DNA from 2 places in the Bradyrhizobium sp. AZCC 2176 genome. Region 2 is predicted to be linked to the other one. Evidence: riboswitches for the same ligand, from Rfam matches in the RefSeq annotation. Region 2 holds a riboswitch; the other holds the start of a gene.
The links. Region 2 has a riboswitch for S-adenosylmethionine ahead of metX (homoserine O-acetyltransferase MetX). Riboswitches for the same ligand answer to the same signal wherever they lie in the genome.

Region 1: linked by a shared signal. The riboswitch ahead of V1288_RS08220 (O-succinylhomoserine sulfhydrylase) and the one ahead of metX (homoserine O-acetyltransferase MetX) in region 2 are both predicted to bind S-adenosylmethionine.

Annotation. Positions count from the first base shown of each region.
Region 1 is NZ_JAZHRX010000001.1:1,790,727-1,805,840, reverse strand. Features, by position in the region: gene apaG (Co2+/Mg2+ efflux protein ApaG) at 449-841, opposite strand; gene V1288_RS08235 (OpgC domain-containing protein) at 1,078-2,319, shown strand; gene V1288_RS08230 (SGNH/GDSL hydrolase family protein) at 2,316-3,077, shown strand; gene V1288_RS08225 (SGNH/GDSL hydrolase family protein) at 3,090-4,103, shown strand; gene V1288_RS08220 (O-succinylhomoserine sulfhydrylase) at 4,170-5,363, opposite strand; SAM riboswitch at 5,434-5,513, opposite strand; gene V1288_RS08215 (2'-deoxycytidine 5'-triphosphate deaminase) at 5,623-6,729, shown strand; gene V1288_RS08210 (alpha/beta hydrolase) at 6,746-7,642, opposite strand; gene V1288_RS08205 (ABC transporter ATP-binding protein) at 7,658-8,392, opposite strand; gene V1288_RS08200 (ABC transporter permease) at 8,389-9,240, opposite strand; gene V1288_RS08195 (hypothetical protein) at 9,317-9,523, opposite strand; gene V1288_RS08190 (acyltransferase family protein) at 9,536-10,759, opposite strand; gene V1288_RS08185 (PQQ-dependent sugar dehydrogenase) at 10,915-12,255, opposite strand; gene V1288_RS08180 (MATE family efflux transporter) at 12,466-13,905, shown strand; gene V1288_RS08175 (hypothetical protein) at 14,071-14,523, opposite strand; gene V1288_RS08170 (hypothetical protein) at 14,621-15,114, opposite strand, start outside.
Region 2 is NZ_JAZHRX010000001.1:3,397,758-3,412,871, forward strand. Features, by position in the region: gene V1288_RS15770 (gamma-glutamylcyclotransferase) at 1-148, opposite strand, end outside; gene V1288_RS15775 (DUF2125 domain-containing protein) at 259-1,446, shown strand; gene V1288_RS15780 (DUF2189 domain-containing protein) at 1,831-2,739, opposite strand; gene V1288_RS15785 (cytochrome c oxidase subunit II) at 3,275-4,108, shown strand; gene V1288_RS15790 (cbb3-type cytochrome c oxidase subunit I) at 4,192-5,967, shown strand; gene V1288_RS15795 (cytochrome c oxidase subunit 3) at 5,964-6,668, shown strand; gene V1288_RS15800 (heme-copper oxidase subunit III family protein) at 6,679-7,401, shown strand; gene V1288_RS15805 (cytochrome C oxidase subunit IV family protein) at 7,411-7,812, shown strand; gene V1288_RS15810 (GYD domain-containing protein) at 7,845-8,138, shown strand; gene V1288_RS15815 (c-type cytochrome) at 8,204-8,626, shown strand; gene V1288_RS15820 (heme o synthase) at 8,741-9,652, shown strand; gene V1288_RS15825 (prephenate/arogenate dehydrogenase family protein) at 9,906-10,847, opposite strand; gene hisC (histidinol-phosphate transaminase) at 10,844-11,941, opposite strand; gene V1288_RS15835 (chorismate mutase) at 11,969-12,817, opposite strand; SAM riboswitch at 12,993-13,072, shown strand; gene metX (homoserine O-acetyltransferase MetX) at 13,157-14,362, shown strand; gene metW (methionine biosynthesis protein MetW) at 14,364-15,032, shown strand.

The sequences.
Region 1 (15,114 bases), 1.6 Mb from region 2:
GGTGCTGGCGCTAAGTTGCGTGAAACCGTTTGCGCAGCGACGGAGGCAACAGAGCCGTTCTCCGGGAAGAGCACGAAGTAAGCCGTAAAGCCATTGCGCAGGGAAGGCCGGAATGCTCCCGCTGCCCTGTATGCTCGTGTGCAGTTTTGTTTGCGCAAATCGCACGCGAGACCGCGGGTGCAGCAAGCACCCGGTCTTCCCTGCGCCCTCTATTTCGAAGAGGGACAACGAAGATCAAACCTCGGGCGCAATGCGCCGCGAGATCGCGAAGTCATACTCAGTCGTCATTCCGGGGCGCGCGAAGCGCGAGCCCGGAATCCATTGAGCCGCAAACCGAATGGTGAAATGGATTCCGGGTCTGCGCCAAGAGGCGCATCCCCAGGTGCGCAATTGCGCACCGGGGAATGACGAGCGAAGAGAATCCGGGCTACAGAGAGCGCGCAATGCCCTAGTTCAACACCCGCTTGTTATCCGGGCTGTCGAGCGAGAACGTCGGCACGTCGATCTCGAACCGCTCGCCGCTTTCGCTGACCATCTGATAGCGCCCGGTCATGAACCCCGACGCGGTCGGCAGCGGCACGCCGCTGGTGTATTTGAAGCGCTCGCCCGGCGCCAGCACGGGCTGCTCGCCGACCACGCCTTCGCCGCGGACTTCCTGCTTGCGGCCGGTGGCGTCGGTGATGATCCAGTGCCGGGTACGGAGCTGCACGGTCTCGGCGCCGGTATTGGTGATGACGATCGTGTAGGACCAGAAATACTGGCCCTTGTCGACCGACGAGCGCCCGGGGAGGAAGTTCGGTTCGACAGTGACTTCGATCTGGCGGGTGACGGCGCGGTACATGGGAAAAAGCTTCCGGAAAACCCTGTTTCGTATCATAGCCAAGAATGCCGGGGGAACAATCTCCGCTCCGCCGGGGTTGCCGCTTGTTTCATCGCGGTTTCAACATAGTTCCGTTCTAGAGCGCAGCCGCGCGCGGTCCGGCCCCGTACCTGTTTGCGTATCCTTGTGTGCAAGCTGCGGGCCGATATTATCTTTCCCGGACGGTGCACGCGTAAAAGCTCAACCAACGGTGCCAGATGTCGTCCATTGCCGATCCAGTTGCCGGAAGGCCTCTCAGCGATACCAAGGCCGCGGTGGCTTCCGCGCCGGCGATCACGCTACCCGTTGCCGGAGAGCGCGAATTGCGGCTCGACCTGTTTCGCGGAATGGCGCTGTGGCTGATCTTCATCGACCATCTGCCGACCAATATCCTGACCTGGTTCACCATCCGCAACTATGGATTTTCCGACGCCGCCGAGATCTTCATCTTCATCTCCGGATACACCGCGGCCTTCGTCTACGGCCGGGCGATGCTGGACGCCGGCTTCGTGGTGGCGACCGCGCGGATCATGCGCCGGGTCTGGCAGATCTACGTCGCGCATGTGTTCCTGTTCACGATCTTCCTCGCCGAAATTTCCTATGTCGCCACCCGTTTCGAGAACCCGCTCTACAGCGAAGAAATGGGCATCATGGATTTTCTCAAGCAACCTGATGTCACCATCATTCAGGCGCTGCTCCTGAGATTCCGGCCCGTCAACATGGACGTGCTGCCGCTCTACATCGTGCTGATGCTGTTTCTGCCCATCATCCTGTGGCTGATGAAATGGCGGGCCGACGTCGCGCTGGCGCTCTCGGTGCTGCTGTACGTGCTGACCTGGCATTTCGACTGGTATCTGACCGCCTATCCGAGCGGCTTCTGGATCTTCAATCCGTTCTGCTGGCAATTGCTGTTCGTATTCGGCGCCTGGTGCGCACTGGGCGGCGCCGCGCGGATGTCGCGGGTCCTGTCGTCGCCGGTGACGCTGTGGATCTGCGCCGGCTATTTGCTTTTCTCGTTCTTCGTCACGCTGACCTGGCACCTGCCGCAGCTCAGCTTCCTGATGCCGAAGCGGCTCGAGCAGTGGATGTATCCGATCACCAAGACCGATCTGGACGTGCTGCGCTTTGCCCATTTCCTGGCGCTTGCGGCGCTCACCGTGCGCTTCCTGCCCAAGGATTGGTCGGGGCTCAAATCGCGCTGGCTGCGACCATTGATCCTGTGCGGCCAGCATTCGCTTGAGATATTCTGCCTCGGCGTCTTCCTGGCCTTTGCCGGGCACTTCGTGCTGGCCGAAGTTGGCGGCGGTGCCGTCACGCACGCCTTGGTCAGCGTTGCCGGAATCCTCATCATGTGGGGCGTGGCGTGGGTGATTTCGTGGTACAAGCATACGGCCGACAAAGGAGCCTCGAAAACGAAAATCACCGGTGGCAATGCCGACATGGCGGGAGGAAGCGTATGAGGTCCGGCTCTCGAGCTGTGCTGGTTCTGACGCTGTTTGCCGGTCTTGCAGCCGCTGGTTTTGCTCGTGCCGAGGACGCCGCCCCTCAGACCTGCGAAGTCCCGGGCCATCTCCTCTCCACCGAGAGCACGCTTCCGAAGGTGGCCGAGGCGGTCAAGAACGCCCGGCCGCTGACCGTCCTGGTGGTGGGGAGCCGGTCGTCGACCATCCTGTCCTCCGAAGCCAGCGCCTATCCGGCCAAGCTGCAGGCGGCCCTGAAGGAGAAGCTGCCTTCGATCACCGTCAACCTCTCCGTAGAACTACAGAACGGGAAGACGGCCGAGGAGGTGGACGCCAACCTCGTTAAGCTGGTGGAAGCAAAAAGACCTACTTTGGTCATCTGGCAGACGGGAACCGTCGATGCTATGCGATCCGTCGATCCCGACGATTTTCGCGGTGCCATCGACGAAGGAATTGTTGCGCTGCAAAATGCGGGAGCCGATGTGGTTCTGGTCAATCTGCAATACAGCCCGCGGACGGAAACGATGATTTCTGCGCCGCCATACCTAGATAATATGCGCGTGGTGGCGCAGCAGCATAATGTTCCGCTGTTCGACCGGTTTGCCATCATGCGTCACTGGAACGACGCCGGAGATTTCGATCTGTTCAGTACTTTTCATGGCACCGACATGGCCAAACGGGTTCATGGCTGCCTCGGCCGCGCGCTGTCGAAATTTGTGCTCGATGCGGCCCGCCTCGACCAGGCGCAGCAGAATTAGGGACCAGCGTTAATGAGTTCTCACTACCCTTTTCGTTTGTCGACATTGCCGACCATCTTTGCCGCGAGCCTGGCGCTATTGATGCCTGCCTCGGTGCTGCCGCTGCACGCGCAGACGGCTCCGCAGCAGAGCGGCCAGCAGGCGGCGCTGTCCGATAGCAACAAGACCGACAACAAGGCCGAGAGCGCCCCACCGCAGGCAGCGCCCCCGGCCGCCGCCAATGCGGCGGCGCAGAAGGGCATCACTGGCAAGGCCATCGACAAGGTGAGGGAAGTCGCGAAATCGGCCGGCGACATCTTCAGCCGTGTTCCGTGCCTGCCGCCAAAGGGCGCCTCCAAATCGATGGGGTCGCTGCCGCGCGTCGCGAGCAAGCTGGTTGCGGGGCAGCCGGTGGTGATCGTCGCGTTCGGATCGTCGTCGACCGCTGGTTTTGGCGCGACTTCGCCGGATTTCAACTATCCCAACCGGCTCGCCGCGCAATTGCGCCGGCAATATCCGACGGCCGATATCTCCGTCATCAATGCCGGCAAGGGCGGCGAGGATGCGCCGGAAATGATGAAGCGGCTGCAGACGGCCGTCATCGACCTGCATCCGGATCTGGTGATCTGGCAGGTCGGCACCAACGCGGTGCTGCGCAACCTCGATCCGGGTGAGACGGCAAAGCTCGTCGAGGAAGGCATCTCGCGCATTCAGATGGTTGGCGCCGACGTTGTGCTGATCGATCCGCAATATTCGCCACGGGTCAACGAGCATGCGGAAAGCGCCGGCAAGATGATGCGCCTGCTCAACAAGGTCGCCGAGCTTCGCAAGGTCGGCGTCTTCCCGCGGTTTGCGGTGATGAAGGACTGGCACGAAAAGCAGGCGATTCCGATCGAGAATTTCGTGATCGCCGACGGCCTGCATATGAGCGACTGGGGCTACGCCTGCTTCGCCCAACTGCTCGGCGACGACATCATCAAGTCGGTCGGCCAGATCAAGCTCGGCGTCAACGTGCCCGCGAACGTGCGCGCGTACCGGCCGATGTGAGAGAGGCGAATAGTGAGTAGCGAATAGCGAATGGGATGAATTCCATTCGCTATTCGCCATTCGCCCTCACGCCTTCTCCAGCGCCGCCGCAAAATCCTCGATCAGATCATCGGCATGTTCGAGCCCGGCCGAGAAGCGAATGAAACCCTCGCTGATGCCGAGTTCGGCGCGCGCCTCCGGCGTCAGCCGTTGATGCGTCGTGGTCGCAGGATGGGTGACGAGGCTCTTGGCATCGCCGAGATTGTTGGAGATGCGCGAGATCTGCAGCGCGTTGAGGCAGCGGAACGCGGCCTGCTTGCCGCCCTTGACCTCGAAGCCGATCAGGGTCGAGCCGGCACGCATCTGCCGCTTCACCAGTGCAGCCTGCGGATGATCCGCGCGGCCGGGATAGATCAGCCGCGAGATCTTCGGATGCTTGGCAAGGCTGTCCGCGACCTTCGCCGCCGTCTCGGTCTGCGCGCGCACGCGGACGCCGAGCGTCTCCAGCCCCTTCAGCAGCACCCAGGCGTTGAACGGCGACATCGACGGACCGGTCTGGCGCATGAAATTGTGGATGTGCTCGGCGATGAACGCTTCCGAGGACAGGATGATGCCGCCGAGGCAGCGGCCCTGGCCGTCGATGTGCTTGGTCGCGGAATAGATCACGACGTCGGCGCCGAGCGACAGCGGGCTCTGCCAGATCGGGGTGGCGAACACATTGTCGACGATCAGCCGCGCGCCGCCCTTGTGCGCGATCTCGGCGATCGACTGGATATCCAGCACGTCGAGCGTCGGATTGGTCGGGCTCTCCAGGAAGCACGTCCTGGTGTTCGGCTGCATCGCGCGCTTCCACTGGTCGAGGTCGAGGCCGTCGACGAGGGTGGACTGGATGCCGTAGCGCGGCAGCAAATCTTCCACCACATAGCGGCAAGAGCCGAACATCGCCTTCGCCGCCACCACGTGGTCGCCGGCCTTCAGCGGGGCGAGGATCGCAGTCGTCACCGCCGCCATGCCGGTCGCGGTCGCCCGCGCGGCTTCGGCGCCTTCGAGCTCGATCATGCGCCGCTCGAACATCGAGATGTTGGGATTGGAAAAGCGCGAATAGAGAAAGCCGGGATCCTCGCCCTTGAACCGCGCCTCGCACTGCTCGGCGGTGTCGTAGATGAAGCCCTGCGTCAGGAACAGCGCCTCGGACGTCTCGCCGAATTGCGAGCGCAGGGCGCCGGCATGCACCAGCTTGGTTTCGGGACGATAGCGCTTGGTAGAACCAGTCTCAGACATGTGACCTCCGCCGTGACCACCGGAAAATGGTCACAAAAAACCGGCCTGGAAAAATTTCCACAGGCCGGGATCACACGTGTCCCCGGCCTGTTTAGCGATTTATTTAACGTGGCTGCAAGCCGGCCGGCTCAAATCACCACGGGATAAGTCATGCTGATATTACCTCGCGCCCTTCCCGTCAAGGCGGCCATCGGATAACCCCTAAAAGCCCATATTTACGAGGTTTGGATGACAATTGGGCCGTATTGAGGATCGCGCCGTGCCGTTCACGCTTCCGCCCGACGCCAACGGAATTCTGCCCGACCGCATGATCGCGGCGATGGCGGATGCGGGCCTGATCCTGCCGGAATATCCCTTTGTCGAAAGCCAGATCCAGCCGGCGAGCCTCGATTTGCGGCTGGGCGACATCGCCTACCGGGTGCGCGCGAGCTTTCTGCCCGGTCCCGGCGCCACGGTTGCCGAGCGCATCGACGAGCTGAAGCTGCACGAAATCGACCTCTCCGATGGCGCGGTGCTGGAGACCAACTGCGTCTACATCGTGCCGCTGCTGGAAAGCCTCGCTCTGCCGCGGGAGATCGTGGCGGCCGCCAACCCGAAGAGTTCGACCGGGCGGCTCGATGTCTTCACCCGCGTGATCGCCGACGGCACCCGCCGCTTCGACATGATCGGCGCCGGCTATCACGGCCCGCTCTATGCCGAGATCAGCCCGAAGACGTTTCCGGTGCTGCTGCGCGAGGGCTCGCGGCTCTCTCAGGTGCGCTTCCGCGCCGGTGACGCCATCCTCAATGCCGACGAACTCGATGCGCTGCATGGCGCCGAGCGGCTGGTCGATATCGACGATGCAGATTTGGCCAATGGCGTGGCGCTCTCGGTCGATCTCTCCGGTGAGAACACATCAGGCTTCGTCGGCTATCGCGCCAAGCGCCACACGGGGGTGGTCGATATCGACCGTCGCGGCGGCTACGCCGTCGACGAATTCTGGGAGCCGATCCCGGCGCGTCCAGACGGCAGCCTCATTCTCGATCCCGGTGAGTTCTACATCCTGGCCTCCAAGGAGGCCGTGCAGGTGCCGCCGGATTACGCCGCCGAAATGGTGCCGTTCGATCCGCTGGTCGGCGAATTCCGCGTGCACTATGCGGGATTCTTCGATCCCGGCTTCGGCTATGCCGGCGCCGGCGGGCAGGGCGCGCGCGCCGTGCTCGAAGTGCGCTCGCGCGAGGTGCCGTTCATCCTCGAGCACGGCCAGATCGTAGGCCGTCTGGTCTACGAGAAAATGCTGTCGCGGCCCGACGCGATGTACGGCCAGCGCATCGGCTCGAACTACCAGGCGCAGGGGTTGAAGCTAAGCAAGCATTTCCGGGTGTGACCGCGAACAGGTCGGCTTAGCTGCCGACCTTCGAGATAAACTCCCCGATCCGCGCAATCGCCTGATGAGCTTCAGGCAGCACCGGCACAAACAGTTGCCAAGTATGCGGCATGCGGCGCCAGACCTCGAGCTTGCTGCGCGGATTCTCTGACCACAGCAGCGCCGCCATTCGGACAGCGTCGTCTCGGAGAATTTCATCGCTGCCAACTTGAATGAGGACCGGAGGCAGCCCGGCGGGATCGCCGTAGAGCGGCGAAGCGTAGGGCGTACGTGGATCGGTGCCGGCGAGATAGAGCCGCGCCAGGTCAGGGAGATCATCGACATTCAGCATCGGATCGGCCGCTGCATTCGACTTCAAGGAGGGACCGGTCAGGGCCAGATCGGTCCAGGGCGACAGGACGACAGCCGCGGCGGGAAGAGCTTTGCGGTCGTCACGAAGTTTCAGCAGCAGGCCCAGCGCGAGACCTCCGCCCGCGGAATCTCCCACCACGAACAACTGGCGAATATCCGGTGTGTGATCGGCAAGCCAATGATAGCCCTCGACGGCGTCATCAAGCGCCGCCGGAAAGGCGTGTTCGGGAGCCAGGCGGTATTGGAGCGCCCAGACGCGCGCTTGCAAGGCGTCGGCAATCCGCCACAGGAAATGTCGGTAATAGACCGGCGCGCCGGAAACGTAGGCACCGCCGTGGAGGTAAAGCACGTTGCGCTCCGGCCGGGATGCCGAAGTTTTTACCCGGTGCAGCGTAAGCCGGCCGGCCTCGACCGTGATGGTTTCGCTCCTGGCAGGCGGGCGCGGCAGAAACCGCTCGATCGCGCGCATCTCTTTCCGCCACTGCTCGACGTCGAGTGCTCCGCTGCGCCGCTTGAGAAACATCCGAATACCGACGCGCAGAATTTCCGCCCGCAGGCTCATGGCTCGTCCTTGCCCTCAAGCCCTGAACGGCGCGGCCCTGGGCAAACGCGGGCGGGCCGTCTCGCCAGGTCGCTCTGTCACGATCAGACCGTCCTCGATCTCGACGATGCGATCCGCAAACGGGACGACCCGCGGATCGTGGGTGACAACGAGCACCGCTCGCTCGCGCTCATGGGCGGTATCGGCGAGAATGCGCATGATGCTCTGACCGTTCTTTCCGTCCAGCGCACCGGTCGGCTCGTCGGCCAGGACGACAGAAGGGTCTGCGACGAGCGCGCGCGCTATGGCGACCCTTTGCTGCTCGCCGCCGCTGAGCCCACCCGGCAAACTATCCGTCTTCTGCTCGAGCCCAACCATTGCAAGAGCCTCTCGCGACTTCTGCGCGGCTCTCCTTCCGTGCTCGCCGCGGATATCCAGCGCCAGTTGCACGTTCTGCGCCGCGGTCAGTGTCGGGAACAGATGATAGGACTGGAACACGAAACCAACATGCTCGCGCCGAATCCTGGCGAGTGCTTCCTTGTCGGCGTTGGACGTCGGCGTACCGCATACGGTGACGCTGCCCGAGTTCGGCGTCAGCATGCATCCAAGAACCAGCAGCAGCGTGGTCTTGCCGCTCCCCGACGGGCCCATCAGCAATGTCAGCTCGCCCCGGCGCAGCGCGAGATCAATGCCGCGCAGCGCCTGCACCTCGCCGGCGCCGCGACCCAGCGTCTTCTCGACCGACTTGGCTTCAATTACGTAATCATTCATCGCATGAACACCGTGGCCGGATCGATGCGCACCACACGGACGATCGCCCCGATGCCCGACGCTACGCACATCACGACAGTCAGGACGAACAGCGCCGCCATCAGCCATGGCGTGATCACGATCGGCAATGCGCTTTTTGCGGTCATCTGGACGACGAGCGAGCCGATCCCCGCGGCGACGCAGAAGCCGATCACGGCATTGATGAGCGCCTGATAGATGATCACACCGTAGATATAGGCGTTCGAGGAACCCATCGCACGCAACGTGGCGAATTCGCTCAAATGGTCCTTGGTGCTGGAGTAGAGCGTTTGCGCGACGATCACGGTGCCGACGATCACCCCAAGCAATGCACCGGCAAACAGCGCGGCTCCGGCGCCGGTGCCGAACAGCCAGAATGACCGGCTGCGGCTGCGGAAATCGTCTGAAGTAAGAACTTCCGCCTCGCCGGCCTGCGCGCGGATGGCGCTGAGAGCCTTCTCCCGATCGGCATCGCTTTTCAGCCGAACAAGAATACTGCTGGCGCGATCGCGCGGCGTCCCGGTGTAATTGCGCACGTTCTTCTGGTCGACAAACACGTAAGGCGTCGTGGCGAACGAGCGAATTCCGTCCGTGATGGCGACTACGCGCACCTTGCGGCCGCGGATTTCCGCGGTCGAGCCGACGCCGCTTACGCCGAGCCTGTCAAAATAGGAGCGATCGACCGCAACGTTCGCGCCCTGCGTTAACGTCTGTACGTTGCCGTCCACGACATTGAAAGGCTGCAAGCTGCCGTCGCGCAGGTCGGATCCCACTATGAACACCGGCGTCACTTCGCCGCTTTCCAGGCGCCAGTCCGAGAACCCGATCACCAGCGGGACCGCCGAACTTACGCCCTCAACCGTTGCAACGCGGTCACGCAGCTTGACGTCGAGGAGCGAAGGATCCTCAAAGCATTTGGCCCCCTTTGGGCAGGATCCAGAAATCAGCCGAGGCGTTGTCAACCATCGTGGTGACCATTCGGCCGAATCCGAGAAACAGGCCCATCTGGATCATGACAAGGACCACCGAGAAGACGATTCCGACGAGGGTCGCGACGAAGCGAAGCCGATCGTGAAACAGGTTGCGGGACGCAAGTGTCAGTACCAGCGACATGTCGGCCCCCGTCTATTGCGATTGATCGGCCATGGCGTGCTCGCCTCGCAGCTCGGAATAGCGCAAAACGAGCGCCTTAACTCCGATCTTCACACCGGCACTTGCAGCCAAGCTGAGGCTGAGCGCAGCGGCAAATACGATAGTGGCCTTGCCAATGGCAGCGAGGTCGGCGTCGAGCAGCGCGTATTGCAGCCACACCACAATGACGTAATGCACCAGATAGATGCTGTAGGCATGGCTCGAGAGGCCGTCGAGCACGCGATGGCGCGACCGCAACAACCGAAGGCAGATCGCGACCAGACACAGCGCGGCGGCCGCGGAAGCAACCGGAAACGCGAGCGCCGAAGCCACGCGAGAAATCGGCGCGCTTGCCTGCCAGTCTGGCATGGTCAGCGATGTGAGCCCGCCCCATAGGGACATGCTGGCCACGGCCGCGGTAAGCCAGGCCAGCCAATGACGTGCAAGCGGACCATCGGGACGCAATATGCTGTGTTCGGGTCGATGGCTACCAATCGCAAATCCCGCGAAGAAATAGACGACATAGTGCAATGGCCGGCTGAGTTGAAATGAAAATGGGCCAAGGAAGGTCCATTCCCACGGCGTGAAGGCCATCGCCAGTGGCACATAGGCCAACGCGGAGAGCATTGTGAGCCCGATGAAAAACCTCAGCGGATCGTCGGCAAGGCGGGCCACCAGCACGCTCAATGCCTTGAGCCAATGTGGGGCGAGCGCGTGGAGCGCGGCCGCAACCGCGCCCAGAAGGAAAATTTGCCACAAGAACCATTGCGGCCCGGCAGGCCACATCGGGAGCGCCTGCCAATGTTGCCAGAAAGCAGTGATGGAGGAATCGGCCGCCGTCAGCCGATAGGACGCGAAGTAGGCGAGAGGACTGAGAATGCCGACGGCGAAGACGAACGGCAGGCCGATCCGCCACGAACGCTCCAAGATGTAGGTGCGCGGCCCCTTACGACCCAGGCTGGGCGGCGTCAACAAGCCAGCCAGGAAGAACATCAGCGACATCAGGCTGACGTCCTGCCACGCGCAAAACAGGTCGAAGCCGAACCAGCGCTCCCGGTCAAGGATCGGAAATGCAATCCAGCGATAGGGCGGCGCGTCGAATTGAAAGGGATGGGATGGTTGTGACGCGAGATATGGCAGTACGGAATGGAACGCGACCACGATAACAATGGTGACCGCGCGCAAGTTGCTGAGGGGCACGTTAACCTGTGATGACACGGCTATTTGTCCCGCGCTGCACCGGAACCGACCGGAACCCGCAGGGTTCAACGTGGAGCCGTCTCGCCTGTTCCCGTTAACCGACAGAACTTATATCGTTTGGTCGGCGCGGACGCCGCTCCATGTCGGTTACCCGACTGAGGCGGCGCTTCGCGTCAGCGCGATGCCGATTTCGCCGCTGGCGTCACACGCCAGATCGTGTTGCCGACGTCGTCCGCAACCAGCAGCGCGCCCTGATTGTCGAGCCGCACGCCGACGGGGCGGCCCTGCGCTTCGCCCTTGTCATTAAGGAAGCCGGTCAGCACGTCCTGCGGCGGGCCTGAAGGTTTGCCGTCCTTGAATGGAACGAAGATCACCTTGTAGCCGGCGCGGGGCTTGCGATTCCACGAGCCGTGCTGGCCGATGAAAGCGCCGTCCTTCATCTCGGGCGGAAACAGATTGCCGGTGTTGAAGGCGAGCCCAAGCGAGGCCGTATGCGCGCCGAGCGCATAATCGGGAGCCATCGCCTTCTGCACCAGGTCGGGCCGCCGCGGCTCGACGCGGGTGTCGACGTGATCGCCGAAATAGCTGTACGGCCAGCCGTAGAACGCGCCGTCCTTCACCGAGGTCATGTAATCGGGGACGAGATCGTTGCCGAGTTCGTCGCGCTCGTTGACGACGACCCAGAGCTCGCCGGTTTGCGGATTCCATGCCGGACCGTTCGGATTGCGCAAGCCCGAGGCGAACAGCCGCAACTGGCCGCTGGCGCGATCGACTTCCAGAACTGCGGCGCGATCCTTCTCCGCCTCCATGCCGTTTTCGCCGACATTGCTGTTGGAGCCGACGGTTGCGTAAAGTTTGCTGCCGTCGCGGCTGGCGGTGAGGTCCTTGGTCCAGTGATGATTGAGCGTGCCGGCCGGCAGGTCCGCAAGCTTGACGCCGGGCGCGCTGATTTTGGTGTCGCCGGTCGAATAGGGGAATTTCATGATCGCGTCGGAATTGGCGACATAGAAATCTTCACCGACCAGCACCATGCCGAACGGCGAATTCAACCCGCTGAGGAAAGTGCTGCGCGTTTCGGCGACGCCATCGCCGTCGGCATCGCGCAGCAACGTGATACGGTTGGCGCTCGGCACTCCCGCACCCGCCCATTTCTGCGCCTGCTTGTAGACAAAACCCTTGATGCCCTTGCCGTCGTCCGGTTTCGGCGGCGCATTGCTCTCGGCGACCAGCACGTCGCCGTTCGGCAGCACATGGACCGAGCGCGGATGGTCCAGCCCGCTCGCGAAGGCATTGACCGTCATGCCATTGGCGGCGATCGGCTTGGCGCCGTCGGGCCAGCGGTTGACCGAGGCGATATCTACCGTCGGGATCCACGAATGTTCCGGCGGCGGCAGGTTGGGCGAAGGACCGTAGCTTTGCGTCACGGTCGCGGTGTCCTTGGGATCGTTGCAGGCGGCCAGCGGCAGCGCCAGCGCGCCGACGCACATTGCCTGAAGAACGCGGTTGTTGCGCATGGCGGGTTCCTCGGGAGGTTGACCGGTCAATGCGGCGCTCGCCTGAACGTTCGTGTGATCCGGCATGAATTTCGCGTGAAATGGGCGGCCGGCGACGCCCCGCCTGCAATCCCGCAGGCCCCCATTGCGCCTTTCGCACGTGGAATCACCCCTCGCCATGCTAGGAAGGCGCGCGCCGCGGCCACCCAAGCCCGCGCGCGGGGAGCAGAAATGTCCGACCTCGGCGCTGCCGAAATTCCTGTCGACGAGAAGGAGCGCCCGCTTCCGGCGCCGAAAGCGCCGTTGAAGAACGCGCTGCTCGACGGCTCGATCCTGCGCACGCTGCTGTGGCTGGCCTGGCCGAACGTGATCGCGCTGACCGCTGGCACCTGCGTCGTGATCGCGGAGACCTCCTATATCGGCCGGCTTGGCGTGGAATCGTTGGCTGCGATGGCGCTGGTGTTTCCGATCGTGATCCTGACCATGACCATGTCGGGCGGGGCCATGGGCGGCGGCGTGGCCTCGGCTATCGCGCGTGCGCTCGGCGCCGGCGATACCGACCGTGCCTCGACGCTGGCCGCGCATGCGCTCCTGATCGGCCTCTGCTTCGGGCTTGTATTCATGCTGGGCATGCTGATCTTCGGCCCCGCGCTGCTGGAATTGCTCGGCGGTCGCGGCAACGTACTGACGCAGGCGGTCGCCTATACGCAGATTTTCTTCGGCGGCGCGGTGGTGCCGTGGCTGATGAACACGATGTCCGGTATCTTGCGCGGCACCGGCAACATGAAGCTGCCGTCGCTCATGATGCTGTCATCCGCCGTCTGCCAGATCATTCTCGGCGGGACGCTTGGCTTAGGCCTCGGCCCGATCCCGCAATTCGGCATGCGCGGCGTCGCCGCGGGCTCGCTGATCGCCTATCTCATCAGCATCTCCGTGATGTCCTGGTACCTGTTCTCCGGCCGCGCGCGCGTCATTCCAAAGATCCGCGGCCTTCACATTCGGATGCCGATCTTCATCGACATCCTGAAGGTCGGCGCCATCGCCTGCTTCTCGCCGTTGCAGTCGGTGCTCACCATCAGCATCTTCACCCACATGCTGGCGAGTTTCGGCACCGAAATCCTCGCCGGCTACGGCATCGGCGCGCGACTCGAATTCATGCTGACGTCGATCTCATTTGCGGTTGGCATCGCCTCGGTGCCGATGGTCGGCATGGCGGTCGGCGCGCAACGCATCGCGCGGGCCCGCAGGATCTGCTGGATCGCAGGGGTCGTCGCATTCGTATCGGTCGGTACGGTTGCGAGTGTCATTGCGATCTTCCCTGACATCTGGGTCAATCTCTTCACCGATGATGCGAGCGTGCGCGCCGCCAGCCGGCAGTATTTGTCGACGGCGGCACCGATGTATGCTTTCCTCGGCCTTGCCACGACGTGCTATTTTTCATCGCAAGGCGCGGCCAAGGTGATCGGCCCGGTGCTGGCGCAGACCGTGCGGTTGCTGTTTATCGGCGCCGGCGGTTGGTGGCTGTCAACGCATGATGCGACCGCACAGGACTTCTTCAAACTGGCGGCGGCTTCCATGGTGTTGCTCGGCGTGCTGTCGTGCGTCAGCGTGATGTTGACTCGCTGGGGGCCGAAGCCGCGCGTGCCCGTGGTGAAGCCGGCGCTGTCGTGACCCTTCACCCGTCATCCCCGCGCAACGGCTTCGCCGGTGTCGCTGGAGGAGCGCGAAGCGCGTCTCGAAGGATGAACGGCTCGAGTTGTGGCCGTCGCCCTTCGAGACGCGCGCGAGAGCGCTCTTCAGGGTGGCGGTCCGAGAGAACCGCGTCGACTGAAACGGTCAGCGCCGCCGGTGACGTCGGCCGTGACGGCTGCCGCCGGTACTGGCCATGCGCATCAATTGCGGGACCATGCTCATCAGCTCACCGCCACCACCGCTGTCGAGCATGCCCATGAAATCTCCGCCGCCCATGCTGCCGAAATTCATGCCGCCAGCGTTCACGCCGTAACCCTCGGGTACATAGCCGCCGCCAAATTCGCCGGGGATTCCGCCGCCGCCTTCCATCATGCGGCTCATCATCGGGCCCATGGTCTGCATCATCATGGCGAAGCGGCGCTTGCCCATCCTGGCCTTCATCATCTCCAGCATCGGCGCCATCTGCGTCATCATGTCTTGGCCGCCGCCTCCGCCGCCACCAAAGCCGACGAACTGCGCCTTGGCCGGCATCGAAGTCAGGGTGAACAGCAAAAGCAGCGTGGCTGCGTGGCAGACGAACTTGTCAGCTCCCGTCATGGTTCTGTTCCTCATGCGCGGGCGACCGCGGGCGCGGCGCCATTCGGACGCACCCGCTGAGGCTAGGAGTGGGGCGTGGGCTGATCTGTGAGAAAGATCACGCTTTCCTGCGGCGGGCGGTGAACTCGGTGACGACGCGCCATGTTGCGCCCGCATCCGCCGAGACTTCGCCGCGCCAGAGGAATGAATCGGCGGCGATGTCGAGAAAACTCCAGCGGGCCAGTTGGCCATCCGGGCGCGTGCCGAGCTGCACGATGTCGCGGCCTTCCGCGCGACCGATCATCTGCAGGAAATTTCGCGTCACCGGGTCACTCCACTGAATCCGCCAGGCGTCGATATCGGGATCGTAGACCCGCAGCGTGGTGCCGTAGGAGTTGAAACTGGTCGCGGCATCGCCGTGCCGCAGTTCGCCGCGTGGCGGCACGATCCAGACATCCTGGATCGCGCGCCCCTCCAGCGCCCAGCCGAAGTGCCATTCGCCGGCGCGGCGGCGCTCCGTGCCGTCTTCGGAAAACTGCCTGACATCGAGATCCCAGGAGCCGACGAAGCGGCCGTAGAGATCCATCCTGCCGGCGCGGTCGGCCGAGGGAC
Region 2 (15,114 bases):
AGACGCAGAGCGCGCGGTGTTCGCCGATCAGCCGCGCCGGAACGCGTTCGATGAATTCGAAGCCCGGGCGCCACATCAGGGAGCCGTAACCGAACACCCAGAGGTCGCCTTTTGAGAATTCCGTATCGTTGAGGTTAATCGCGGACATGCCTGCGCATCGCTACCAGAACGGCGCGACAAAGCGAAGTGGATTCAATGCCTTTTGTTGCGGGAAGCGGATGCTTACATTTGACAAAATCGCCAGCCAAAGGACGCCGCATGCCTGACATGACCCCCGCGCCGCGCCGGCGCCCGCTGTGGCGCCTCTTCATCATGCCTGCACTGCTCGTCGTCGCCGCCGCGGCATGGAGCGCGTTCTGGTTCTATGCCGCTTCGGAAGCCGGCGTCCGCGCCGATGCGTGGGCGGCGCAGGAGGCGAAAGCCGGCCGGGTCTATGCCTGCGGCAAGCGCTCGGTGGCCGGCTTCCCGTTCCGCTTCGAGGTCCGCTGCGACGATGCCAGCGTTTCGCTGGTTTCGCAGACAGCGGGTGCGCAGGTGCCGTTCGTCGCGCGGCTCGGCGAGATCATGGTGATCGCGCAGATCTATCAGCCGAGACTCCTGATCGCCGAATTCAAGGCGCCGGCGACGCTCGCCGATCGCGGCCAGCCGCCGTCGATGCAGGTGAACTGGACCACCGGCCGCAGCAGCGTGTCGGGGCTGCCTGATATTCCGCAGCGCGCGTCCATCGTGTTCGACAATCCGTCGATCGAGCGCGTCAACGGACCGGTACGAACGCCGCTCGCGCGTTCAAGCCATGTCGAACTGCACGGGCGCCTTGCCGATGGCTCGACCCGGGACAAGCCCGTGATCGAGGCGGTGCTGCAGATAACAGGCGGCAACGTGCAGGAGGTGCACCCGATACTCGCCGCGCCGTTCGACGCCGACATCCAGACCAAGCTCACCGGCCTGAAGGATTTTACGCCGAAGCCGTGGCCAGAGCGGTTCAGGGAATTGCAGGCGGTGGGCGGCCATGTCGAGATCGTGCGGTCGCGGATTCAACAGGGCGATCTGATCTCGGTGGCCGCGGGGTCGTTGAGCCTCAACGCGCAGGGGCGGATCGACGGCGAACTACAGATGACGGTGACGGGACTGGAACGCGTGATCCCGGCGCTTGGCATCGAAAAGATGCTGGAGGAGGGCGTGCCGCAGGCAACGCTCGATCGCGTAGCACCTGGCGTCAAGTCACAGGATCTCAACAACCTGTTCGGCGCGCTCGACAGGGCGATCCCGGGGCTCGGCAAGGTCGTCAAGCAGAACGCCAATACCGGCGTCGCCGCGGGCATCAATGCGCTCGGCAAGGAGGCGGAGCTGGAAGGCCGGAAGGCCCGCGCCTTCCCGCTGCGCTTCGTCGACGGTGCGGTGTTTCTCGGGCCGTTGAAAGTGGGGCAGGTGCCGCCGCTGTTCTAGAGCGCTTGGCCGGAACGTTTTCGAGCCTGGATGCTTGAGTCCGGTTGTATTGTGTGCGGGGCAGCGACAAATAGAGAGGCGAGAATGTTCCTGATGGGACTTGGCGCGCTCTTCGTTATCTGCGGAATCCTGTACTTGGCACGCACCGCTATCTGGCGGGGACCGCTCAGTGGCCGGGATTCCTCCCGGCCCCCTCGCGATACTTTGGAGCCGCCACGGCGCAGCTTGCGATTCCTCGGGCTCGGAACGAATTGGCCGGGCCTTTTCCTTATGGCACTCGGTGCAGTTCTGTTGGTATCGGGGGCCGGTTACTAGCCCTCGAACCGATTGCCGGGCAGACATGAATCAGCGGCGCGACTCCGGGATCCGTTCAATCGTTACGAGCTAGCGCTCGCGGCTCCACGGGAAGAGATTGGCCGGGAAATCCGCCGCGTAGCGGTGTCCTTTCCGCAGGTGGGGTTCCTCCTGTGGAGGGTTGGGATCCGGCTCTACCACCTTCCGGTACAGATGCCAGGTGGCATGACCGAGCACCGGCAGAACGACGGCGAGACCGACGAAGACCGGCAACGAACCGATCACCAGCAGTGCCGCGACGATCAGCCCCCACCCGGCCATGGCAATCGGATTCATCATCACAGCTCGCAGCGATGTCCTGATCGCGTCGATCGCAGTGGCATGCCGGTCGAGCATCAACGGAAACGACACGACACTGACGCACAGCGCCACGACCGCGAACACAAAACCGACGCCGCACCCAACGATGATGAGTGACCATCCTTCCGGCGTCGTCAGCACGCGCGTTGCGAAATCGGGGATGCTCGCAGCCGGAGCGTGGCCGAAGATCGAGACGTAGATGGCGTTCGCTGCGCCGATCCAGGCCCCGAACAGAACGAGCAGGAGCACGCCGAGCTCGACCATGGCGCCGAGAGCCGGAGCGCGCAGCACGTGAAGCGCATCCCATACGCCGACATCTTCGCCGCGCTCGCGGCGGCGGCTGAGTTCGTAGAGACCAATCGCTGCAAAGGGTCCAAGCAAGGCAAATCCGGCTGCCAGCGGAAACAGTAGCGGCAATACTGAATAGCCAAGGACCATCCTGAACAGGGCGATGCCGAGAACGGGATAAATCACGCACACCACAACGGCGTGACTCGGCATTGCCTTGAAGTCCTCCCAGCCCAGGCGCAGTGCCTCGCTCAGGTCGGATAGTTCGATTTTGCGAATGGGATACGTGGCGGCATCGCCGAAAACGTGCCGTCCAAATTTTGCGATGCTGTCAGAATACGTGGTGGCCATGGACGCAATCTCCCGTGCTCGGAGTAGCGGCGGTCAAAACGACGCGTCGCAACCCGCGTGTCTCCGCATTGATGTGCGAGAGTCGCGGTTGAGCCGAGTACGGCAAACCCAAATGCAACGAAAGGAGCTTAGCCGGACGAAACTTGTCGCGACCTCCTCGTCAAGCTTAGCGCTAAGGGACCCCGGCAGTGCTCACGGTTCGGTGAACTGTGCACGTTCACGGTCATTTGGTGCATTGCGTCATCGCCGAACGACCTTGCTGACCGACGCTCGCCGGCTTGCGGCATCCGCGCAGCGTCGCCCAAGTGATCTATTGACGCCAGCGCCGACGCGTACCATCCTCTATTTAGACGCCCCAGATCTGATGAAAGCGGTCGTAACGTGTGCTCGGTGCCACGTTTGGATGTCGCGACCGGTCAAAGTGGGCGAGGCAAGACGCACTGCGATGGCGCATGTGAAGTCAGCCATCGAGACAGATGCGGGCTCCGCCCTCTGATTCGACTCCGTTGCCTTTAGTGGCAAGAAGGAGCGAGGGATGGTTGTCGCTGTCATACTGCTTCTGATCGCAGTCGGCTCGGTGCTGTTTCACATCTACAGCCCGTGGTGGTGGACGCCGATCGCCACCAATTGGAGCTACATCGACCACACCATCAGCATCACCTTCTGGATCACCGGCGTGGTGTTCTTCGCGGTGATCGCTTTCATGGCCTATTGCGTCCTCCGCTTCCATCACAAGGAGGGAAGGCAGGCACACTATAATCCGGAAAACAAGAAGCTCGAGTGGTGGCTCAGCATCGGGACGGCGATCGGCGTTGGAGCCATGTTGGCGCCCGGCCTGTTTGTCTGGCACCAGTTCGTCACGGTTCCGGCTGATGCCACCGAGATCGAAGTCATGGGCCAGCAGTGGCAATGGAGCTTCCGCCTCCCGGGGAAGGATGGCCGGATGGGTACAACCGACGTCCGCAACATCGGCCCCGACAATCCCATGGGCTTGAAACGCGACGACCCGCATGGACAGGACGACGTCGTGATCGAAAATGGCGAGTTGCACCTCCCGGTCGGAAAGCCAGTCAAGGTTTTGCTCCGCTCCGTCGACGTCCTGCACGATTTCTACGTGCCTGAATTCCGGGCCAAGATGGATATGGTTCCCGGCATGGTCACCTATTTCTGGATGACTCCGATCCGAACCGGAACGTTCGATGTGCTCTGCGCCGAGTTGTGCGGCGCTGCGCATGCGCAGATGCGCTCCAAGGTTATCGTCGACGAAGAAAGCGAATATCACGCCTGGCTGGAGCAACAGAAGACGTTTGCAGAATTGTCAGGCCAAAGCGCCGTCAAGAGGGCGACGTACGAATCCGGCGGCAAATAAGAAATGCTGCTGCGAAGATAAAATTGGGCGCGCAAGACCCTCTCATCGCGCCCTGATGGAAGAAACGACCGGGAGGTAATTCAATGGTCGATGTCCCCTATGATGCAATCGCGGACGCTCCGCCTGCAGAAGTGCCGGAGGTTGAGCTCTATCACCCCAAAAGCTGGTGGACGCGGTATGTCTTTTCGCAGGATGCCAAAGTCATCGCTATCCAGTACTCGCTGACGGCGACGGCAATCGGGCTGGTGGCCCTGGTGCTGTCGTGGCTGATGCGGCTGCAACTGGGATTTCCCGGCACATTCTCCTTTATCGATGCAAATCAATATCTCCAGTTCATCACCATGCACGGCATGATCATGGTGATCTACCTGCTGACGGCGTTGTTCCTTGGAGGCTTCGGCAACTACCTGATCCCGCTGATGGTCGGCGCTCGGGACATGGTGTTCCCTTATGTGAACATGCTGAGCTACTGGGTCTATCTGCTCGCAGTCGTGGTGCTGGCGTCGACCTTCTTCGTGCCTGGCGGGCCAACCGGCGCCGGCTGGACGCTATACCCGCCGCAGGCGATCCTCTCCGGCACGCCCGGGCAGGATTGGGGCATCATTCTCATGCTGTCCTCGCTGATCCTGTTCATCATCGGCTTCACCATGGGCGGGCTGAATTATGTGGTGACGGTGCTGCAGGCGCGCACCCGCGGCATGACGCTGATGCGGCTGCCGCTGACGGTGTGGGGCATCTTCACGGCTACGGTGATGGCATTGCTGGCCTTCCCGGCGCTGTTCGTCGCCTCTGTCATGATGCTGTTCGATCGCTTGCTGGGAACCAGCTTCTTCATGCCCTCCCTCGTCGAGATGGGGCAGCAGATGAAGTACGGCGGCGGCAGCCCGATCCTGTTCCAGCATCTGTTCTGGTTCTTCGGCCATCCTGAAGTCTACATCGTCGCCTTGCCGGCCTTCGGCATCGTTTCCGATCTGATCAGCACGCATGCGCGCAAGAACATCTTCGGCTATCGCATGATGGTTTGGGCTATCGTGGCGATCGGCGCGCTCAGCTTCGTCGTGTGGGCGCACCACATGTATGTGAGCGGCATGCACCCGCATTTCGGGTTCTTCTTCGCCACGACGACGCTCATCATCGCCATCCCTACCGCGATCAAGGTCTACAACTGGGTGCTGACCCTGTGGCGCGGCGACATCCACCTCACGGTTCCGATGTTGTTCGCCCTCGGCTTCATCATCACATTCGTGAACGGCGGGCTCACCGGCCTCTTCCTCGGCAACGTCGTCGTCGATGTCCCGCTGTCGGATACGATGTTCGTCGTCGCGCATTTCCATATGGTGATGGGCGTGGCGCCGATCATGGTCGTGCTGGGCGCGATCTATCATTGGTATCCCAAGGTCACGGGGCGGATGCTGGATGACTGGATGGGCAAGTTTCATTTCTGGGTGACGTTCCTCGGCGCCTATCTGATCTTCTTCCCCATGCATTACATTGGACTGCTCGGCGTTCCGCGCCGGTATCACGACATCGGCGAAGCGGCGTTCATCCCGTCATCGACCCATACGCTCAATGCCTTCATCACCATCATGGCTTTGACCGTGGGCTTCGCCCAGATGGTATTCCTGTTCAACCTCGTCTGGAGCTATTTCAAGGGCCGGCCCTCAGGGGGCAATCCATGGCGGGCGACAACGCTGGAGTGGCAGACGCCGGAGACCCCGCCCGGGCACGGCAACTGGGGCAAGGAGCTCCCGGTGGTCTATCGATGGGCGTATGACTACAGCGTGCCCGGTGCCGCCCAGGATTTCATTCCGCAGAACCAGCCACGAGCGACGCCGGCCCTTCAGGGAGCTGCTCCGTGAGCGCCATCATCCTGTTCATGGCTGTAATAGCGGTCATCATAGGGTGGTGGCTGTCGCAACAGCGGCTGACAGCCAAGCCCTGGCTGGAAGAAGGTCCGATCGATGACTTCCCGGGCACGGGAGCAATGACCCTGCCGGCAGCGAAGATCGGACTGGGCGTGTTTCTCGCGGTCGCCACCTCGTTGTTCGCACTCTTCATCAGCGCCTACTCCATGCGCATGAACATGGTGGACTGGCGGACGCTGCCCGTGCCTGCGCTGCTGTGGTTCAACACCGGCGTCCTGGTCGTGAGCAGTGTCGCGCTGCAGTGGGCGTATGTGGCCGCGCGCCGGGACGACATCAACGGTGTCATCGTCGGCCTGTGCGCAGGGGGTGCATCCGCCGTTACATTCCTGGTTGGACAATTGCTGGCGTGGCAACAGTTGAGGGAAGCGGGCTATTTCGTCGCGTCCAATCCTGCCAATTCCTTCTTCTACATGATTACCGCGGCGCACGGGCTGCACTTGATGGGCGGCCTGGTGGCGCTTGGCAGAACGACGGGCAAGGTGTGGCGTGGCGCCGAGATGCCCCAAGTGCGCCTGAGCGTGGAGCTCTGCACGATCTACTGGCACTTCCTGCTGCTGGTCTGGCTGGTCTTGCTTGGTCTGCTGACGGGCTGGACGGACGATTTCGTCGACATCTGTCGGCGGTTGCTCAACTAGGAGAAACCAGATGGCAGAGACCGCGCTGACAAACCCTGGAGAATCGCCTGCGCGGGCTGCCGGCTGGCAAGGCATTGCTGCCGACTGGTCCTCGGATCAGCGCGCCTTCAAGAATGTCTCCTGGGGGAAGGCCATGATGTGGATCTTCCTCCTGAGCGACACCTTTATCTTCAGTTGTTTCCTGCTGTCCTACATGACCGCGCGAATGTCCACGACCGTGCCGTGGCCGAATCCGAGCGAGGTATTCGCCCTCGAGATTGCGGGACACCATATCCCCCTGATCCTGATCGCCATCATGACCTTCATCCTGATCAGCAGCAGCGGGACAATGGCGATGGCCGTCAATTTCGGCTACCGCCGTGATCGCACCAAGACCGCGGTACTGATGCTGGCCACGGCGGCGCTTGGCGCAACCTTCGTCGGAATGCAGGCCTTCGAATGGACCAAGCTGATCATGGAGGGCGTGCGGCCCTGGGAAAACCCCTGGGGAGCAGCGCAGTTCGGCTCCAGCTTCTTCATGATCACCGGCTTCCACGGCACTCACGTGACAATCGGCGTGATTTTTCTGATCGCGATCGCGCGAAAGGTCTGGCGGGGAGACTTCGACGTCGGGAGGCGCGGCTTCTTCACGAGCAGGAAGGGGAATTACGAGATCGTCGAAATCACCGGTCTGTACTGGCACTTCGTCGATCTGGTGTGGGTGTTCATCTTTGCCTTCTTTTATCTTTGGTGAGGTCGGCGCATGACAAACGTGGCGGTACAACTGGAAGCACAACAACCTTTGCTGAAAACCCATGTGCATGAGGCAATCGCGGCGGGAGCCACGCACGCAAAGGGGCAGCAGCACCCGATCAAGCTCTATCTCGTGGTTTGGGGATGGTTGTTCGTCCTCAGCACCTGCTCCTATCTCGTCGACTACTTTGGCCTCCATGGCTATCTCAGATGGTCGCTGATCCTGCTTTTCATGGTGCTGAAGGCCGGCTTGATCGTCGCGGTATTCATGCACATGGCCTGGGAGCGGTTGGCGCTCGCCTATGCCATCCTGCTGCCTCCAGTGCTGGTGCTGGTGTTCGTCGCCATCATGGTGTTCGAATCCGAGTACACGCACCTCATCCGGGTTTTGTTCTTCACGTCGCCGACTTAGCTACTGCCGCCTCGCATCAGAAGGAAGAGGTCATGACCACATACGTCATGCTCGCAAATTGGACCGACCAGGGCATCCTGAAGGTAAAGGACTCGCCTCGTCGTCTGGATACGGCAAAGAAAGCACTCAAGGATATGGGCGGCGAGTTCAAGCTCTTTTTCCTCACCATGGGCGAGTATGACATGGTCGCGATCTACGAAGCTCCTGATGATGCTGTGGCGGCGCGCTTTAATCTGCAACTGGGCATGCTGGGAAACATCCGGACGCGCACGCTGAAAGCGTTTCCTGAAGCCGCCTATCGGGAAGTGATCAACTCGCTGGGCTAGCCAATTGGCAAGATAGTCGCTGCGGTTTGCGCGACCACTTCCTTGTCGGCCATGGAGACAGTCGGATGCGCCGCTTCATTCTCGTGCTCGGAGCCGGAATCTTCGCAGTCGTTCCCGGGTATGCCCAGGATGCGGCTTCCGGCGAGAAGATTTTTGTCCAATGCAAGGCGTGTCACCAGATCGGGGAGAACGCAAAGAACGCCGTTGGCCCGTTGCTCAACGGGCTGTTCGGGCGAAAGGCCGGGACGATTGAAGGCTACAGCTATTCAGCCGCGAACAAGAATTCCGGGATCACCTGGGATGAAGCAACCTTCCGCGAATACATCAAGGATCCGAAAGCCAAGATACCCGGCACCAAAATGACGTTTCCAGGCTTGAAAGATCCAAAGCAAATTGACGACATCGTCGCCTACCTCAAGCAGTTCGACGCGAAGGGAAAGAAGGCTGGGTTTGCCCCTGCAGGAAGCAAGCTCGCAAAGGTCCAGTAAAGCGGACTGCTGCGTTTCGGAGACCGCCTGACAAGAGTGTTCTGCAACCGATGGATTTTTAGTACCGGACTAAAAGACGCCGCCATGTTGCCGGCAAGGGGAGGCACTGATCTCATGCAAATCAATCGTTCAATTCTCGTTCGCGGGAGCTATGCCAGCATCGGGGACTATGTCGCGCTGACGAAGCCGCGCGTTATGTCGCTGGTCGTCTTTACCGCACTGGTCGGTCTCATGGTCGCACCGGGCGGCATCGATCCCTTCGCCGGTGTCGTTGCACTTTTTTGCATAGCTGCTGGAGCCGGCGCCGCAGGTGCGCTCAATATGTGGTTCGACGCCGACATCGATGCGTTGATGGCGCGTACCGCCATGCGTCCAATTCCCAGCGGCCGCGTATCGCGCCCGGAAGCGTTGATTTTCGGGCTGGTGCTTGGCATATGCGCCGTTCTAAGCCTCGGCACGTTCCTGAACGCGGCCGCGGCTGCGCTGCTTGCTTTCACAATTTTCTTCTATGTCGTCGTGTACACGATGTGGCTCAAGCGCCGAACGCCGCAAAATATCGTCATTGGCGGCGCGGCTGGCGCACTCCCTCCGGTAATCGGCTGGGTCGCGGCCGCCGGAAATGTTGGGCTCGAACCGCTCATCCTGTTCCTGATCATTTTCCTTTGGACCCCACCCCATTTCTGGGCACTGTCGCTCAATCTTGCCGGAGAATATGCTCGCGCCGGGGTGCCGATGTTGCCAGTCGTAGCCGGCCGCGCCGAAACAAAGCGCCAGATTCTTCTCTATAGCGTTCTTCTGGCTCTTGTCTCACTGCTGCCCTGGGCATTGGGGTTCGCGGGCGCGATCTATGGCGTCGTTGCGGCGATGCTTGGAGCGATCATGATTTTTCTCTCATGGCAAGTACGTCGGAGCAATGACAGGGAAAGGCAGCCTGCGCGTCGCCTGTTCGTGTTTTCCTTGCTCTATCTGGTCCTTCTTTTTGGTGCGCTGTTGATGAATGCTGTACCCTACGTTCAGCCCCTCTAATCCAGAGCGAAAGTCCATCGCTTCGTTTCGCGGAAACGCTTCAGGGAAATTCAGGCCGCGGGCGCCGATGTCGAGATTGTGCACTCGCGGGTTCAACAGGGCGACTTGATCTCGGTTTCCCGCAGGCCCGGTGAGCCTGACGAATCTCACCACGTCATTGTTGTGAGGAGCGAAGCGACGAAGCAATCCATGCTTCGCGCGCGGCAAGATGGATTGCTTCGCTTCGTTCGCAAGATGGCCGCGAGAGTGGGGCTCACTCCAGCTTCTTCGCCAGCGGCGGATGTGGCCGGCCGAAATCGGGTGCTGCCGAATCCTGACCGATCTCGACGATGCCTCGGCGGATGGCGCGGGTGCGGGTGAAGTGCTCGAACAGTGCATCGCCGTCGTTGCGGCGGATGGCGCGGGTGAGTTTTGAAAGATCCTCGTTGAAGGTCCCGAGCATTTCCAGCACGGCTTCCTTGTTGTTGAGGAACACGTCGCGCCACATCGTCGGATCCGACGCCGCGATGCGGGTGAAATCGCGAAAGCCGCCGGCGGAGAACTTTATCACTTCCGACGACGTCACTTGCGCGAGTTCGTCCGCGGTGCCGACGATGGTGTAGGCGATCAGATGCGGCAGATGGCTCGTGATCGCCAGCACCAGATCATGGTGATCAGGCGTCATGATCTCGACCTTGGCGCCCATGCCCGCCCAGAACGCACGCAACGTTTCGACGGCCATCGGATCGGCGCCATCGGGCGGCGTGAGGATGCACCAGCGGTTGATGAAGAGTTCGGCGAAGCCGGAGTCGGGACCGGAATGCTCGGTGCCCGCGACCGGATGGGCCGGAACGAAATGAACATTGTGCGGCAGATGCGGCGCCATTTCGCGGACGATCGCGCCCTTGACTGAGCCGACGTCGGAGACGATCGCGCCGGGTTTCAGGAAAGGCGCGATCTCCTGGGCGACCGGCCCGCAGGCGCCGACCGGGATGCAGAGGATCACGAGGTCGGCGTCTGCAACGGCATCCGCGTTGGTCTCAAGCACGCGGTCGACGATGCCGAGCTCGGTCACCCGCGCGCGGGTCTGCTCCGAGCGCGCGGTGGTGACGATTTCGCTGGCGAGCGCTTGCGCCCGCGCCGCGCGCGCGATCGAGCCGCCGATCAGGCCGAAGCCGATCAGCGCGACGCGCCGGAAGATCGGTGCCGTATTCACTTGGCCGCCATGAAGTCGCGCAGGCCGTCGACGACGAGGCGATTGGCCTCTTCGGTGCCGATGGTCATGCGCAGTGCGTGCGGCAGGCCGTAATTGTTCAGCGCCCGCAGCACCAGGCCGCGCCTGGTGAGGAACGCGTCCGCTTCAGTCGAGGTCTTGCCCTTCTCCTGCGGGAAATGGATCAGCACGAAATTCGCCACGCTCGGCGTGACCTTCAGCCCGAGTTTTGTCACTTCCTCCGTCAGCCAGTTGCGCCACTGCTCGGTGAACGCCTTCGACATCTGGACATGCGCGGTGTCCTCGATCGCGGCCACCGCCGCCAGCATCGCCGGCGTCGAGACGTTGAAGGGCCCACGGATCCGGTTGACCGCGTCGATGACGTTGGCGGGGCCGAACATCCAGCCGATCCGCAAGGCCGCCAGCCCGTGAATCTTGGAAAACGTATGCGTCATCACGGTGTTTTCGGTGGTCGCTACCAGCTCCAGGCCGAGCTCGTAATCGTTGCGCGACACGTAATCGGAATAGGCGGCATCCAGCACCAGCAGCACATGCGACGGCAGACCTGCGCGCAGCCGCTTGACCTCGTCGAACGGCACATAGGTGCCGGTCGGGTTGTTCGGGTTGGCGAGCCACACCAGTTTGGTCTTCTGCGTCACGCGCGCGAGAATGGCGTCGACGTCGGCGGTGAAATCGGTCTCGGGCGCGATGACGTTGTTGGCGCCGTTTGCCATGGTGGCGATCGGGTACACCAGAAAACCGTGCGTGGTGGAGATCGCCTCATCGCCATGGCTGAGATAGGTGTGCGCCAGCAGATTGAGGATTTCGTCGGAGCCGGCGCCGCAGATGATGCGGTTGGGATCGAGCCCGTAGGCGCGGCCGATCGCCTCGCGCAGCACCCGCGAGGTGCCTTCCGGGTAGTCCTCCAGATGCGCGGCCGCCCGCTTGTAGACTTCGATCGCCTTCGGCGACGGCCCAAACGGCGTCTCGTTGGCGGACAGCTTGAACACCTTGCGGCCCGGCTCCGGCACCGGCGTCTTGCCGGGCGTGTAGGGCGCAATGTCGAGAATGCCGGGATTCGGCATGGGGCGGTTCATCTTCTGGCTCCGGATATTCAAGGCGGCTTAGGACTTGGCTGCCCCGTTAGTGGGCACCGTATAGCGCGTTGCGTGGCTGCCGACGAGGGCCGAGGAGCGCACCGAGGCGCCGGCCTGGATCAGGGCGTGCTTGATCTTCTCGAAGCCGGTGCCGGCATCCGACACCAGAAGCGCCGCGCCGTCGAAGGCGGTATCGGGCACGGCGACGATTTCGGCGAGCGGCGCCAGCGCGCGGGCGATATCGGCGCTCCACCCCGAGACGCGCACGCTCCACATCTGGACTTCCGTCACCATGGCGTCGTCGGCAACCCGCGAGATCACGAACACCGGCAGCGCCGCCGGATGGTCGGCGCGTTCGAGGAACGGCAGCCGCGCGGTGATCTTCGGTGCACCGCTGGCTTCCAGCGCGAGCCACCACGGCGTGCGGCTCGAGATCGCCGAGACCAGCGCCAGGTCGCCTTTCGATTTTGCCGCCGCTTCCACCGCGGCCTGCGCGCTGAAATGGCCGACATAAGGCACCACGAAGCCGAAGTGAAAGCGCGCCGAATCCCGCATCGCGGGCTCGCCGACCGAGACGTCCGCATGCACCGAGAACGGCGCCTGGACATGGGTGAAGGTCGAGATGATGACGCGCCAGATGCTCTCGATGGTGTCGAGCGGCAGGATGCCGCGATGGCGCTGCACCAGTTGCCGCATCATGCTGGCCTCGCGGGCAGGCCGGAACGCCGAGCCCACTTCCTGGGTCTGCTTCACCTGGATCAGGCGGTCGATGATGTCGCCGCGCGCTATCAGCAGGCGATGGACCTGCTCGTCGATCGCATCGATCTCCTTGCGCAATTCCTGCAGCGAGGGCGGGGCCGGGGGTGCCTTGGACATCCGAAAAAACCTTGGTGCCGGAACAGCCCGATGCGGCCGGCAGACAGTCGCATTGATTAGGAAAGACGGGCGCTGAAAGCAAAGAGAAACGTCACGGGGGAGCCCTGCACGAGGCGGTTAACCATGCCGCCCGGCCCCGCCTGCCTTGACGAATTGCCAAGGTGGGACTAGCTTTGTTCCATTCCGTGGTCATTTGAGCCGGCCGGCTTGCAGCCACGTTAAACAACTCGCTAAACAGGCCGGGGACAGAGTTGATCCCGGCCGAACCTTTCGTTCAGGCCGGGTTTTTCATGGCTTGATTCTGTCCGTAGAGCCTCCGCGAGGAGGAAGGTCGACGCGATGACAAACGTGCATTCGATAACCGGTCCGTCGATCCAGGGCGAGGATCGCGCCCATGAGGCCGATCACCCGACGTCGCTGGTCGCGACGTTCGGCATGGATCAGCCGCTGAAGCTCGATTGCGGCGTCGACCTGGCGCCATTCCAGATCGCCTATCAGACCTATGGCGAACTGAACGCCGACCGCTCCAACGCCATTCTGATCTGCCACGCGCTGACCCTCGATCAGCATGTCGCCAATGTGCATCCGCTGACCGGCAAGCTCGGCTGGTGGGAAATCATGGTCGGTCCCGGCCGTCCGCTCGATACCGACAGGTATTTCATCATCTGCTCGAATGTGATCGGCGGCTGCATGGGATCGACCGGTCCGGCCTCGACCAATCCGGCCACCGGCAAGGCGTGGGGACTGGATTTTCCAATCGTCACCATCCCCGACATGGTTCGCGCGCAGGCCATGTTGCTCGATCGGCTGGGCATCGAAACCTTGTTCTGCGTGATCGGCGGATCGATGGGCGGCATGCAGGTGCTGCAATGGACCGCCGCCTATCCCGAACGGGTGTTTTCGGCGCTGCCGGTCGCCTGCGCGACACGCCATTCGGCGCAGAACATCGCGTTTCACGAACTCGGCCGGCAGGCCGTGATGGCCGATCCGGACTGGCATCATGGGCGCTATTTCGAACGCAGCACCCATCCGCATCGTGGATTGGCCGTGGCGCGGATGGCCGGGCACATCACCTATCTCTCCGACGCCGCGCTGCATCGCAAGTTCGGGCGGCGGATGCAGGATCGCGAGCTGCCGACCTTCTCGTTCGACGCGGATTTCCAGGTCGAAAGCTATCTGCGCTACCAGGGCTCGTCCTTTGTCGAGCGCTTCGACGCCAACAGCTATCTCTATCTGACGCGCGCGATGGACTATTTCGATATCGCCGCCGACCACAGCGGCGTGCTGGCGCAGGCGTTTCTCGGCATCAAGACACGCTTCTGCGTGGTGTCGTTCACCTCGGACTGGCTGTTCCCGACTTCGGAATCGCGGGCGCTGGTGCATGCGCTGAACGCATCGAGCGCGCGGGTGTCGTTCGCCGAGATCGAGACCGATCGCGGCCACGATGCCTTCCTGCTCGATGTACCGGAGTTTTTCGACATTGCCCGCGCCTTCCTGCAATCGGCAGGCAAGGCGCGCGGGCTCTCCAATGGTGCGGGTGGTTGATATGGCGGTTCAGGAACCGGCCTTGCCGCTCGGCGGCATAGCGCCGGACCGCACGGGCAAGTATCGCACCGACCACCTTCTGGTCGCCGACATGATCGGACGCGGCTCAAAAGTGCTCGACGTCGGCTGCGGCGATGGCGAGTTGCTGCAGCTCCTGGAGAGCCGCGGCATCGACGGCCGCGGCATCGAGCTGTCGCGCGAAGGCGTCAACCGCTGCGTCGCCAGGGGCCTTGCCGTGGTGCAGGGCGATGCCGACACCGACCTCGTCAACTATCCCGACGATGCGTTCGACTATGTGATCCTGTCGCAGACGCTGCAGGCGACGCGGCAGCCGAAGGTCGTGCTGGAGAATCTCTTGCGGATCGGCCGGCGCGCCATCGTCTCGTTTCCGAACTTCGGCTTCTGGAAGATGCGGCTGCAGCTCCTTGTCGGCGGCCACATGCCGCGCACGGAGAACCTGCCGGCGACCTGGTACGACACGGCCAACATCCACTTCTGCACCATCAAGGATTTCGTCGAACTGTGCGACGCGATCAACGTCAAGATGGAGCGCGCGGTGGCGCTCGATCTCTACGGCCGCCCGGTGCCGCTGAATCTGCCCTGGTGGGTCTGGAACATGTTCGGCGAGCAGGGCGTGTTTTTGCTGAGCAGGGGTACGGTGGGGAAGTAGGACTCCGCCGTCATTCCGGGGCGATGCGAAGCATCGAACCCGGAATCCACCGGGCCGCAGGTTTCGTGGATGAATGGATTCT